3 regions of the Asaia spathodeae NBRC 105894 genome follow, and region 3 is predicted to be linked to each of the others. Evidence: riboswitches for the same ligand, from Rfam matches in the RefSeq annotation. Region 3 holds a riboswitch; each other region holds the start of a gene.
The links. A riboswitch is a leader RNA that binds a small molecule or an ion and turns the genes downstream of it on or off. The one in region 3 is predicted to bind cobalamin.
Positions count from the first base shown of each region.

Region 1: linked by a shared signal. The riboswitch ahead of AA105894_RS01835 (HoxN/HupN/NixA family nickel/cobalt transporter) and the one ahead of AA105894_RS11525 (TonB-dependent receptor) in region 3 are both predicted to bind cobalamin.
Region 2: linked by a shared signal. The riboswitch ahead of AA105894_RS13890 (DUF1636 domain-containing protein) and the one ahead of AA105894_RS11525 (TonB-dependent receptor) in region 3 are both predicted to bind cobalamin.

Region 1 is NZ_BAPY01000002.1:45,762-49,812, forward strand. Features, by position in the region: gene AA105894_RS01830 (TonB-dependent receptor) at 1-363, shown strand, start outside; gene AA105894_RS01835 (HoxN/HupN/NixA family nickel/cobalt transporter) at 409-1,449, opposite strand; cobalamin riboswitch at 1,546-1,757, opposite strand; gene AA105894_RS01840 (NAD-dependent succinate-semialdehyde dehydrogenase) at 1,957-3,327, shown strand; gene AA105894_RS01845 (SDR family oxidoreductase) at 3,460-4,051, shown strand, end outside.
Region 2 is NZ_BAPY01000072.1:20,242-24,292, forward strand. Features, by position in the region: gene AA105894_RS13880 (ATP-binding protein) at 1-325, opposite strand, end outside; gene AA105894_RS13885 (response regulator) at 322-1,041, opposite strand; cobalamin riboswitch at 1,160-1,365, shown strand; gene AA105894_RS13890 (DUF1636 domain-containing protein) at 1,501-1,881, shown strand; gene cobW (cobalamin biosynthesis protein CobW) at 1,878-2,900, shown strand; gene cobN (cobaltochelatase subunit CobN) at 2,904-4,051, shown strand, end outside.
Region 3 is NZ_BAPY01000038.1:38,672-42,722, forward strand. Features, by position in the region: gene AA105894_RS11520 (phosphocholine-specific phospholipase C) at 1-1,781, shown strand, start outside; cobalamin riboswitch at 1,867-2,068, shown strand; gene AA105894_RS11525 (TonB-dependent receptor) at 2,158-4,051, shown strand, end outside.

The DNA.
Region 1 (4,051 bases), on a different contig from region 3:
CAGCGTTACCTCTCCACCACCTATCTGCTGGCGGGAAGCACGGCGTCGCCCAAGGATAATTTCACGCTCAACACCACCTGGCAGCGCGGCGCGCTCACGGCGCAATGGCAGACGATGTGGTACGGGCCGAGCCTTTTCATGCTTCAGGTGCCCTCCACACGTTACGAGGCCAATAAGCGCCCGGCCTTTGCCCAGTTCAATCTCTCGCTCGGCTACGAAATCACGAAAAACCTTTCAACGAATTTCGTGATCAACAATATCACCGATGCCCTGCCGAAAGATTCCGGCATCTACAACCTCACCCGTTACTATGAAGCCCTGATAGGGCGCAGCTTCCAGATGCGTATCGGCGCCAGTTTCTGACGCCGCCGCAAGGCAAACTCATGTGTCGATGGGGCGGTTCGGGCTTTATCCCCGGCGACGCCTGTCGACGCGATAAAAGATCAGCGAGGCCATCCAGGCCAGCACGAAGAGGCCGATCACGATAAAGCCGATCTGGTTGAAACTGTCACTCACCAGTGAAACGAGCTGCCAGAAACGCCCTTCGAAGCCGATCTTGTCTCCCAGCAGTTTCAGCGTTTCGATGCTGCCGATCCCGACAGCCACAATGACCGAGATCAGGGTGATGATGATATTGTAGCGCAGCTTGCGCAGTGGATCGACAAACGCCCAGCGATAGGCCCCGAGCATCAGCACGCCATCAGCCGTATCGATCAGGGCCATGCCAGCTGCAAAAAGCGCCGGGAAGATCATGATGGTCGCAATCGAGACGCCATGACTGGCCTGAGAGGCAGACAGGCCGAGCAGGGACACCTCCGTCGCCGTATCGAAGCCCAGACCGAACAGGAAGCCAAGCAGCACCATATGCCAACTTCTGGAAACGAGCCTGAAAAGCGGCGTCAGCAGACGGGCCAGCACTCCCCCCTTGGCCAGCAGCGCATCGATATCAATTTCCTCAACCGCACCGCCAGACTTCACATGACGCCAGGCACGCCAGGCGCCACGCAGCACGATGAAATTCGTTATCGCCAAGGCAAACAGAAAACCGGCTGAAATCAGCGTGCCGGTCACGCTGCCGATATCACGCCAGGCGCCAAAACGATCCTGCATCGCCTGAGACAGCAATGCCGTTCCCAACGCCGCCAGCACAACGATAAGAGAATGACCGATGGCAAACCAGAACCCGGTCAGAAGTGGCTGACGCCCCATCTGGATGAATTTGCGCGTTACGTTGTCGATTGACGCGATATGATCGGCATCGACTGCATGACGCAGGCCAAAACCATAAGCCAGCAAGGCATTGCCCAGCAGAAGAGGCCTGTCACGCAGCAGCAGGAAACTCCAGATCCACAAGCCCAGATTGGCCAGTATCAGACACAGGCCAAGGATCGAGATACGCAGGCGCAGGCTTTTCTCAGGCGGGTTTATCTCCCCGCTCACCATCGTCATGAGCGCGTCATCCCTGTCCTGTGGCGCAAGGGGCTTGCGAACGCGTGATTGAACAAAACCTCGTCTCCAGCTGCCGGATCGTCCCGTCCGGCTGCCACGGCAGCAAAGACGAAGGCAGGTCTCCTGGCTCGCGGGTCGTCATATCCTGCGCCTTCCCGGAAGCACGCTTCCAGTGGCCCGAGCAGGAACTCGCCGCTCACAGTTGCGGGGACAGCTGCCGCCGCAAGCCCGATCCTGAGCGGATCTGCCGGCCCGTTCGGCATTCCCTTTTCACTCGCTTGCGCGAGACCTTCGACAGAGACGGAAGTAACCACTCACAGCCCTGAAAGCCAAGCCAATTCCCCTGTCTGATGCGCTGTTTTCTGCGCTGCATCGCCATGCCCCTGCCTTCGTTGACAGAATTTTTCGCACAAAAAATCACGCAACCATCCCGCGGCTCGGCCTTTCTGAAACCATGCAGATCACCCGACCGTGAGGCCGGGGGTCCCCAAGAAAGGAGCTATTACGATGAGCCTTTATCGGACAATCAACCCGGCAACCGGCAAGACCGAGCGCGAATTCGAGCTTCACACCAAGGCCCAGGCCTTCGAGAAACTCGAGGCTGCCCACGAGTTCTATAACAGCGACTGGCGCCATCGCAGCTTTGACGAGCGCAAGGCCATTGTGCTGAAGGCTGCGGAAATCCTTGAGCAGAACAAGGAAAAATACGCACGCCTCATCGCCATCGAAATGGGCAAGGTATTGCCGGAATCCATCGCGGAAACCGAGCTTTCTGCAAAAATCCTGCGCTACTACGCCGAGAACGCTGAGAAATTCCTCGCTCCGCGCGAGATTGAGGTCGCCAAGGGACGTGCCACCGTGCTGAGCCAGTCTCTGGGTGTCATCTACTGCGTGGAGCCCTGGAACTTCCCCTACTACCAGCTCGCACGCGTTGCTGGCCCGAACCTGATGGCAGGCAATGTCGTGCTGGCCAAGCACGCACCCGGCGTGCCGCAATGTGCGCTCGCCTTCGAGGCCCTGTTCCTCGAAGCCGGGGCCCCCAAGGGTGCATGGACCAATCTCTTCATCGACAACGATGTGTCTGAAGAGCTGATCGCCCGCCCCGAAGTGCGCGGTGTTGCCCTGACAGGGAGCGAGCGCGCGGGCAGCGCGGTCGCCGCCCAGGCGGGCAAGGCGCTCAAGAAGACCACGCTTGAGCTTGGCGGTTCCGATCCGTTCATCGTGCTCGAAGACGCCAATCTGGATGAGGTGATCCCCAACGCTGTTGCGGGTCGCATGTCCAATAACGGTCAGGTATGCACAGCAGCCAAGCGCATGATCGTGCATGAATCGCTTGCCGACGAATTCGTCCGTCGTCTCTCCGATGCCATCGCCGAATTCCGCTATGGCGACCCGCTGGAACAGGGCGTGACCCACGGGCCGATGAGCAGCGAAAACGCCATGAAGCTGGCCCTGAGCCAGGTCGAAAAGGCCGTCTCCAACGGTGCCAAGCTGGTCGTGGGCGGTAAGCAGCTCGACCGCGAAGGCTTCTTCATGCAGGCAGCTCTGCTGACCGGCGTTACCAAGGATAACCCGATCTTCTACGAAGAGATCTTCGGTCCGGCTGCCATCGTCTACCCCGTGGCTGACGATGATGCCGCCATCGCACTGGCAAATGACTCGCCCTACGGTCTGGGTGGCTCGATCCATACCAGCGATGTCGAGCGTGGCCGCAAGCTGGCCGAGCGCATCGAAACCGGCATGGTGTTCATCAACGAGCCGACCGGCACCGCTCCCGAGCTGCCCTTCGGTGGTGTCAAGAATTCCGGCTATGGCCGTGAGCTTTCTTCGAACGGGATCGAGGAATTCGTCAATCACAAACTGATCCGCTCAGCCTGATTGATGATCCGGATATCAGGGGTTTTCACCCCTGATATCCTTTGCCACGGAACTAAACCTCACGTTTTCGCGATGAACACAAGCAGGCCGCGGGCCGCGCTTTTTTCCTTCTCCCGCACGAAGGTGTTCATCATGACGACTTTCCCCAAGCCCCCTTTCGACACCCCTCTCCAGGACCGTATCCCCGGTCAGACCGAGGCCATGACCCCGCTGCCTGATCATGGCGAAAACAGCTATGAGGGTTCCGGACGTCTGACGGGCAAGATTGCCCTTATCACGGGTGCCGATTCCGGTATCGGTCGTGCTGTCGCCATCGGCTTTGCCCGCGAAGGCGCCGATATCGCCCTCTCCTTCCTTGCCGAAGAAGAAAAAGACGCAAAAGAGACGGCGCGCTGGATCGAAAAGGCAGGCCGCAAGGCGCTTCTGCTCCCCGGCGATCTGAAATCACGCGAAATCTGCAAGACCGTCGTGGACGAGACCGTTGCTGCCTTTGGGCGCATTGATGTCCTCGTCAACAACGCTGCCTTTCAGGTCGAGCGCCTCGCCTTGGAAGATATCTCCGAAGACGAATGGGATAACACTTTCGCCACCAATATCGGTGCGACCTTCCGCCTCACACGCCATGCTGTCGCCCATATGAAAAGCGGCGCCTCGATCATTCATACGATCTCGGTCAATGCCGACAGCCCCAAGCCGCGTCTCCTGGCCTATTCAGCGACCAAGG
Region 2 (4,051 bases), on a different contig from region 3:
CCTGTTCGATCTCGGCGGGTCGGTACTGTCCATGCAGCAAAGCCGTGGCAATGGCCGAGCCGGAGGGATACCAGCCAAAACGCAGCTGGTCGGTCGCCGCAGCCTGTGTCAGGGCCTGTCGTGACGCGGCAGGGGCAGCCTGGGTCATGCGGATGACGGTGGCTACCTGGGCGGGGAGCCCGGTCTCCTGGATATCCGGTTTGGTCCAGCGGCCGCCAAACAGGAAGAAGAGTTCAATCAACAGCAGGGTGACCCCGGCAGCCAGCGCCACGGTCACGATCAGACGACGCGTGATCGTGTCGTCCAGAAACAGGGTTCGGCTCATGCGCGTCTGACCGTCGTGGCAAACATGTAGCCGCCATTGCGCACGGTGCGAATGAGGCTCGGATTTTTCGGATCGGTCTCGAGCTTGTGGCGTAACCGGCTGACCTGAACATCGATACTGCGGTCAAAGGCGGCATGATCGGGGCCGCGCGCCATGTCCATCAGCTGGTCGCGTGTCAGCACACGCTGGGGATGCTCGGCAAAGGAAAGCAGCAGGTCGAACTCGCCGCCTGACAGCATGACGAGTGCGTTTTCGCTCGACCGCAACTCACGGCGGGCCACATCAAGCTGCCACCCCCCGAAGCACAGGACCGGTCGCGTCGATGGAGAGCTGGGGGCAACCGGGTCCACGGTGCGCCGCAGCACGGCCTTGACGCGGGCCAGCAGCTCGCGCTGGTCGAAAGGCTTGGTCAGATAGTCATCAGCACCGATTTCGAGCCCCACCACGCGATCGGTATGGTCAGCCATCGCCGACAGCATGATGACCGGCAGGCGCGATGTTGTCCGCAGGCGCTGGCAGAGGCTGAACCCGTCTTCGTTGCGCAGCATGATATCGAGAATCACGAGATCGACCGGCTGGGCCTCCAGCAGGGCGAACATGGCCTCACCATCTTCCGCCGTCGAGACGCGGTACTGGTGCTTGCGCAGAAAGCTGGTCAATAGCGTCAGGATATCCTGATCGTCATCGACAACGAGAAGATGCGGCATGGGGGTCATCCCTCGTTCGTATCATGGAGCCAGACCGCCATGATGTCGGGAGCAGACATGATGTTTCAAGATGGAAATAATGCATCGACCGGCAGGGCCTCGTGCTTTGCATGGCGCGTTCGAAACCTGCTAGGACAGGCGTGACGGTGCCTCGCAAGGGGTGAAAAGGGAAGCGGGTCCGGGCAGAGATGCCCCAGTCCCGCGCTGCCCCCGCAACTGTAGGTGATGTCAAACCCCTGCCACGATCCCACTGGAGCTCTTCCGGGAAGGGGGCAGGGATTTCGGGAGACCGGCATCACAAGCCAGGAGACCTGCCGTCATTTCGCTGATTTCATGGACCGGCGGGGTGCCCGGATCGTGACGGATTGCATTTTGTCGAATGCGTCAGGTCGGTGCATGCGCCGGCAATCATCACTGCGCCTTGTTTTCGGCCCCTGTTGCGGGGATGAGCAAAAAGCCCGGATTGTCATGAACGCGCAGCCCAAACCCGTTTTTCATGTCTGTCAGACCTGCGCCTCAGGCGGGCAGGCCCTGCATGATGCCCTGACCGAACTGGCAGATCCTGCTCTGGTCGCGGTCGAGAGCGTGCGCTGTCTCGCTGCCTGCCGGCAGGGCTGCACCGCGACCCTCTCCATGCCGGGAAAATGGTCATGGCTGCTTGGTCAGCTGAGTCCTGAACTCGCGCCAGACCTGCTTGTCTATGCGCAGGCCTATGGTCGCTCGGCATCAGGCACGGTCATGCCCTCCAGACGCCCTGATTCGCTGCGCGATATCATTCTGGGGCGTTTTCCTGCCCAGAATCCTGCTGCTCCTGCCCCACAACATGCCGTTCCGGAAAGCGTCTCATGAGCAAGATTCCTGTCACCATCATCACCGGCTTTCTTGGCGCCGGAAAGACCACGCTGCTGCGCCATCTGATCGCGCAGTCCAATGGTCGTCGCATCGCCATCGTCGTCAACGAATTCGGCTCGCTTGGCATTGATGGCGAGACCCTGCGTGGATGCAGCATTCCGAACTGCCCGGAAGAAGATATCGTCGAACTCACCAATGGCTGCCTTTGCTGCACCGTGGCGGATGATTTCATCCCGACCATGGAGGCGCTGCTCGATCGGCCGCAGCCGCCAGAGCATATCGTGATCGAGACATCGGGCCTTGCCTTGCCCAAGCCTCTGCTCAAGGCGTTCGGCTGGCCGAGCGTGCGCACGCGCATGACGGTCGATGGTGTCATTACCGTTGTCGATGGTCCGGCGGTTGCCGCAGGACGTTTTGCCGATGACCCTGAGGCCGTGGCGAAGCAGCGCGAGGAAGACGAGTCACTCGATCACGACAATCCGCTTGAGGAAGTCTATGAGGATCAGCTCGATTCCGCCGATCTGGTCGTGCTGAACAAGACCGATCTTCTCGATGAGGCGGCACTTGCCAGCGTGGAGGCTGCTCTCGCTGGTCGCAAGCGCCGCGTGCGTGTGATCCGCGCCCGTGAAGGTCAGGTCGATCCCGCCGTGCTGCTCGGCCTTTCTGCCGCTGCCGAAGATGATCTGGCTGCACGCCCGTCCCATCATGATGGCGCTGACGAACACGAGCATGACGATTTCACGAGCTTTGTTCTGCCCATCAGGGAGCAGGAAACTGTCGAGCGTTTCATTGCCCGCCTCGAGCATGTGGCGCTGACGCATGATGTGCTGCGCATGAAGGGCTATGCGCCCATCGCCGGGAAATCGCTGCGTCTGGGTGTGCAGGCAGTCGGCAGTCGCATCCGCCATGCCTTCGAACCATGGGGCAATGCTGCGCAGGGCGAGGGCAGGCTGGTCGTGATCGGGTTGCATGGGCTCGATCCGGTTGCTGTACAGAACAGCTTCGACGCTGGCTGAGCCATGCATCTTCTCTTTCGGGAAACGCATGATCTGGACGGGCAGGCCATGGCCGAGGATCTCGGTCATGAGCCCGCCGATCTCGTTCTGCTGTCTTTTTCCGAAAGTGACCTGCTTGGGCTGAGTGCTGTGCATGGCGCGCAGGACCCCAGCCTGCGCGTGGCCACATTGTCTCGCCTGCGCCACCCGATGTCGGTCGATCTCTATCTTGAACAGACCATTTCCCGGACACGCTGCGTGGTGGTGCGTCTTCTGGGGGGCACCGAATACTGGCGTTATGGTGTGGATGAACTGCGCGCCCTTTGTCGTGCACGGTCCATTCCTCTGGCGTTCATAACGGGAGAGGCCACGCCCAACCCCGCGCTGAAAGCCCTGTCGAACGTCGATACTGCGCAATGGGAGCGTCTCGACGGACTGTTTCGTGAGGGGGGCGCCCGCAATCTGCGATGCGCCCTGACCCTTATGGCCAGCCTTGCCGGGCTGGCGCCGGATGATGGCGCCATTGCCGAGGCCCTGCCGCCCGCCGGTGTCTATCGTCGGCTTGGCACAGAGCGGACAAGCCGGGTTCTGCTGGTATTCTATCGCGCTCACCTGCTCGCGGCCGATCTCGACGGGGTCGATGCCCTTGCCGAGGCGCTTTACGAATCCGGCCTTGGCGTTGACCTGATCTACGTGGCCTCGCTCCGCGCGCCGAGCGTCCTGCCTTTTGTCGATCGCTGGATGATGGAAGAGCCGCCCGAGATCATTCTCAATGCGACCTTCTTCGCTGCGCGTGGCGATGACGGCACCCCATCCCTACTTGAGGCGGCGCAGGTGCCGGTGGTGCAGATCCTGCAGCCGAGTGCGACCTTGGGCGCCTGGCAGAAATCAGGCCGTGGCCTGTCGCAATCGGATCTGGCGATGCAATGCGTGTTGCCTGAACTCGATGGCCGCCTGACCGGCACTCCGATTTCGTTTCGCGACGAGGCAGCACCCGGCCTGCCTGCAAGACGCGTTGCCCATGCACCCGGCATTGCGCTCATGGTGCAGCAGGTGCAGGGCTGGCTTCGTCTGGCGCGTCAAAGCCCGGCGGAACGGCGTCTCGCGCTCGTTCTGTCCGATTATCCCGGTGCAGAAGGCCAGGCGGCCCATGCGGTCGGTCTCGACGGGTT
Region 3 (4,051 bases):
GCAGTTCCGTCTTTGCCCAGAAAGACGAGAAGGGCCGCGCTATCTGGCCCTTCCTGTTCGACACGGTGCATACCTCTGCCGCCTGCCTGAAAAGCCTCGACCATAGCTGGAAAGGCACGCAGGCAGCATGGAATGAGTGGGATAGCTGGGTACCGCACAAGACACCCATGACCATGGGGTATTTCACCCGCAAGGAAATCCCCTATTACTATGCCCTGGCGGATGCCTTCACGATCTGCGACGCCTATCACGCCTCGATCTTCGGGCCGACCAATCCAAATCGTCTCTATTTCTTCACCGGCACGAACGGGCTCGCTGTCGGTTCAGCGGGCAAGCAGGCAGTCGAGAATGTCGATGACGGCAACTGGTCTGCCGACATGGCCCATGACAACCCGAAATTCACGCCTTTCGACTGGACGACCTACCCTGAACGACTGCAGGAGGCCGGTGTTACCTGGAAATTCTATCAGGAATACGACAATTTCGGCGACAACCCCCTCGCCTCGTTCCGCCAGTTCCGCAATCTCGACCGCAAGGACTGGCGCTACCTGAACGCCCGCGCCATCGCCCCCGGCTCGAACAAGGAAAACATGCACGAGCTTGAAGGGCGTTACCTGCTGGATGCTTTCGAGCATGATGTTGCAGGAGGCACCCTGCCGCAGGTCTCATGGATCGTTCCGCCAGCTGCCCTGTCGGAACATCCCGAAGCCCCTCCCGGCTTTGGCGAGCATCTGATCTCGAAACTCATCGATATTTTCGTTCGTCACCCCGAGACCTGGGCCAAGACAGTCTTCATTCTGAACTACGACGAGAATGACGGCTTTTTCGACCATGTGCCACCGCCTGTCCCTGCGCTTGCGGGGCAAGGCAGCACCACTGTTTCATCCGCAGGCGAGAGCTATCATGGCGAGCCTGTCGGTCTCGGGCCTCGCGTGCCTGCGTTGATCATCTCTCCCTGGACAAAGGGGGGATGGGTCAATTCGCAGGTATTCGACCACACCTCGATCCTGCAATTTCTCGAAAAGCGTTTTGGCGTCGCATGCCCCACCATCACCCCCTGGCGGCGATCTGTCTGTGGCGATCTGACCTCCGTCTTCGATTTCTCGAAACCCGACGCTGAATGGTCGGCGAAGCTTCCCAATACCGACGACTATCTGCCACAGACGCGTCTTTCCTGCGCGCATCCGCCGCCGCTCGTGCCGTCGCAGGGCAGCCTGCCGATGCAGGAAGCCGGACAGAGGCCGAGCCGCGCCCTGCCCTATCGCTTTGCTGTCACCACCCATGCCGATGATCCGACAAAACTCACCTTCAGTAATACCGGCAGACAGGGTGTCGTTTTCCGTATTCGCCAGACGGGCATGGCAAGCCAACATCTGACGGTGCCCGCTGGCACGATCAGCCTATTCGCCTGCGCGCCTGAGGGTTTGGTCGAAATCTACGGACCAAACGGTTTCTACCGCCTTCATCGTCCTGCAAGCGGCGTGGCCCTGCTGCAGGAGGAAGGAGACAACAGCTTGCGGCTCGTCTTCTCGGTATCGAAGCCGTCCAGCAAAGAGACGGTCCTGAGCAATCTGTATAACGGCAGGAGTGAAGAGCGTCCGCTCAAGCCCGATACGCAACGCGTCGAGATTGTCGATCTGGGCCCCAGCCAAAACTGGTATCACCTGGAGTTGAAAGACCAGGCGGGCACGGTCCTGCTCGCACTGGCCGGACATGTCGAAAACGGATCACCGTCCCATTCTGATCCCCATATGGCCACAAGCCCGACAAGCCCGAGCTGAAAAGAGGCGCGTGTCATTTGGGATACGCGAGCGTTACAAGAGACCTGCATAAGCCTCGCGTCTGATTGACAGGGCGTGCGCGGGCAGTAGGGTCGCGCGCGATGGTTCCCGCTCGCCGGGATGAAAAGGGAACATGGTGCGATGCCATGACTGCCCCCGCAACTGTAGGTGAAGAGAGCACTGACAAGGGCCCTTGCGGCCCGGCCACTGGGTTTATCCCCCCGGGAAGGCATGTTGTTGCTTGGTGACGCACAAGTCAGGAGACCTGCCATCATCCATGGTCACGGACGAGAACTGATGGGCGGGGTGTCCCGGAAGTGGCGGGTGCAAATCTGCCCATCGTAGTGACGTGAACAGACCGGATAGATCCGCCACCATGCGCCCTCTGCGCCCCTTCAGATCGCTTCTTCTCGCAGGGCTTCCCCTGCTCTCCCTCCCTCAGGCCGTCGCGCAGGATCAGGGAGCGAATGATGAATACATTACCGCCCACGGGCAAAGCACAGGGCTCAATGCCCGGCCTGCCATCGGTGGCAGGCTCGGCCTGAGCCTGCAGCATAACCCGGCTTCGATTGCGGTGATCGACCAGAAGATCATCTCGCAGCGCGGTTACGCCCAGGCCGAACAGGCTGCCGATTTTGCACCGGGCGTCACTTCTGGCGGGTCACCGGGCAACCCGGCACAGCTCATGATGCGCGGGTTCAGTGGTAATCAGATCCTGATCCTGCGCGACGGGTTCTATTTCGGCCCCACCACCATGGTGAACCGGCCGCTGAACGCCTTCAATCTCGAGGCAGTTGAGGTCCTCAAGGGTCCGTCTTCCGTTCTTTACGGACAAGGCGCTGTGGGTGGCACGGTCGATATGCGCACACGCAGCCCCGACCCGGATCATGCGCATCTGGACACGCTGGTTTCCTATGGCAGCTTCAATACCTGGAATGCAGGCATTGGCGGGTCGATCCCGCTGTCACCGACACTGGCCATACGCAGTGATTTCAGCCGCACCTCGTCAGATGGCTACGTCAAGGGCGCTGATCCGCATAGCAATGACTGGACGACGACCCTGCTCTGGCATCCGTCACAGAATTTCTCGGCCCGACTGGGTATGGATTATCTGACAGATGAGCTTTCCACCTATTACGGCGCCCCTCTGGTGCCGGGCTCTGCCGTTCAGGATCAAGCCAAGGGTCTTCTGCATTCATCGAGCGGGCTGGTTGTCAGCAAGGCCTCGCTCTGGCGCAATTACAATGTTGCCAACCCGCGAGCAAGTTCGGTCAATGCCACGCCGACCCTGCATCTGAACTGGATCGTGAACGACCGGCTCACCCTGCATGACAAGGCCTATTTCTCCTATGCCAAACGGCGGTGGGACAATGCCGAGACCTACAGCTATATAGGTAGCGAAGGCGCAGTCGATGCCAGTAATGCCCCAATCGAGCCGGGGCGGATCGGGCGTGACCGGTTCTATGTCTATCAGAACCAGCATCAGATCGGTGATACGATTGACGCCCGCTTTGACTCCACGTTTTTCGGGTTGAAGAACCGTCTGGTGATTGGAGGAGACGCCTATTATCTGCGCTTCATCCGCAATCGTGGTTTTCCCGACGCCAGCTATGCCGACAGTGTCTCGCTGACTGACCCGGAAGGCGGCGCATTGGGCAATTTCGCCGGGGAGTATCCTTACCGCAAATCGCCAACCACCCTGATCGATGCCGGGCTCTTTCTGGAAGACACGCTTTCACTGACCCGCACTCTGCGTCTGGTTGGCGGATTTCGCTATGACTGGCTCTCGCTCGACCGCCAGAACTACAATCAGAACGGGCAATTCAACGCGGCAACGAGCTTCAAGGGCTATTACAACCCTGCCAATTTCCGTATCGGCCCGGTTTACGACATTCTGCCCAATGTCAGCCTCTATGGTGTGTATACGACTGCAGAAGATCCGCCAGGCTCAAACCTGTTCCTTGCCAACAAAGGGCAATTCAGCCGTCTGAGCCACTCGCGTCAGGGGGAAATCGGCGTGAAGGCAAGTGCGCTTTCGGGTCGGCTTGTCACAACACTTTCCTTCTTCGATATCCGACGCACTCGGGTTCTGGTTCAGACAGGTCAGGATTCTGTCTCGACCGCCGGGAGCCAGCATTCGCGTGGGGTAGAGGGTCAGGCCGATTGGCGTCTCGACCGCCATTGGAGCCTGTCCGGCAATATTGCCTACACAGATGCGCATTACGGCACATTCTATCCCGATGCCGCGACGGACGCCTCAGGCAATCAGG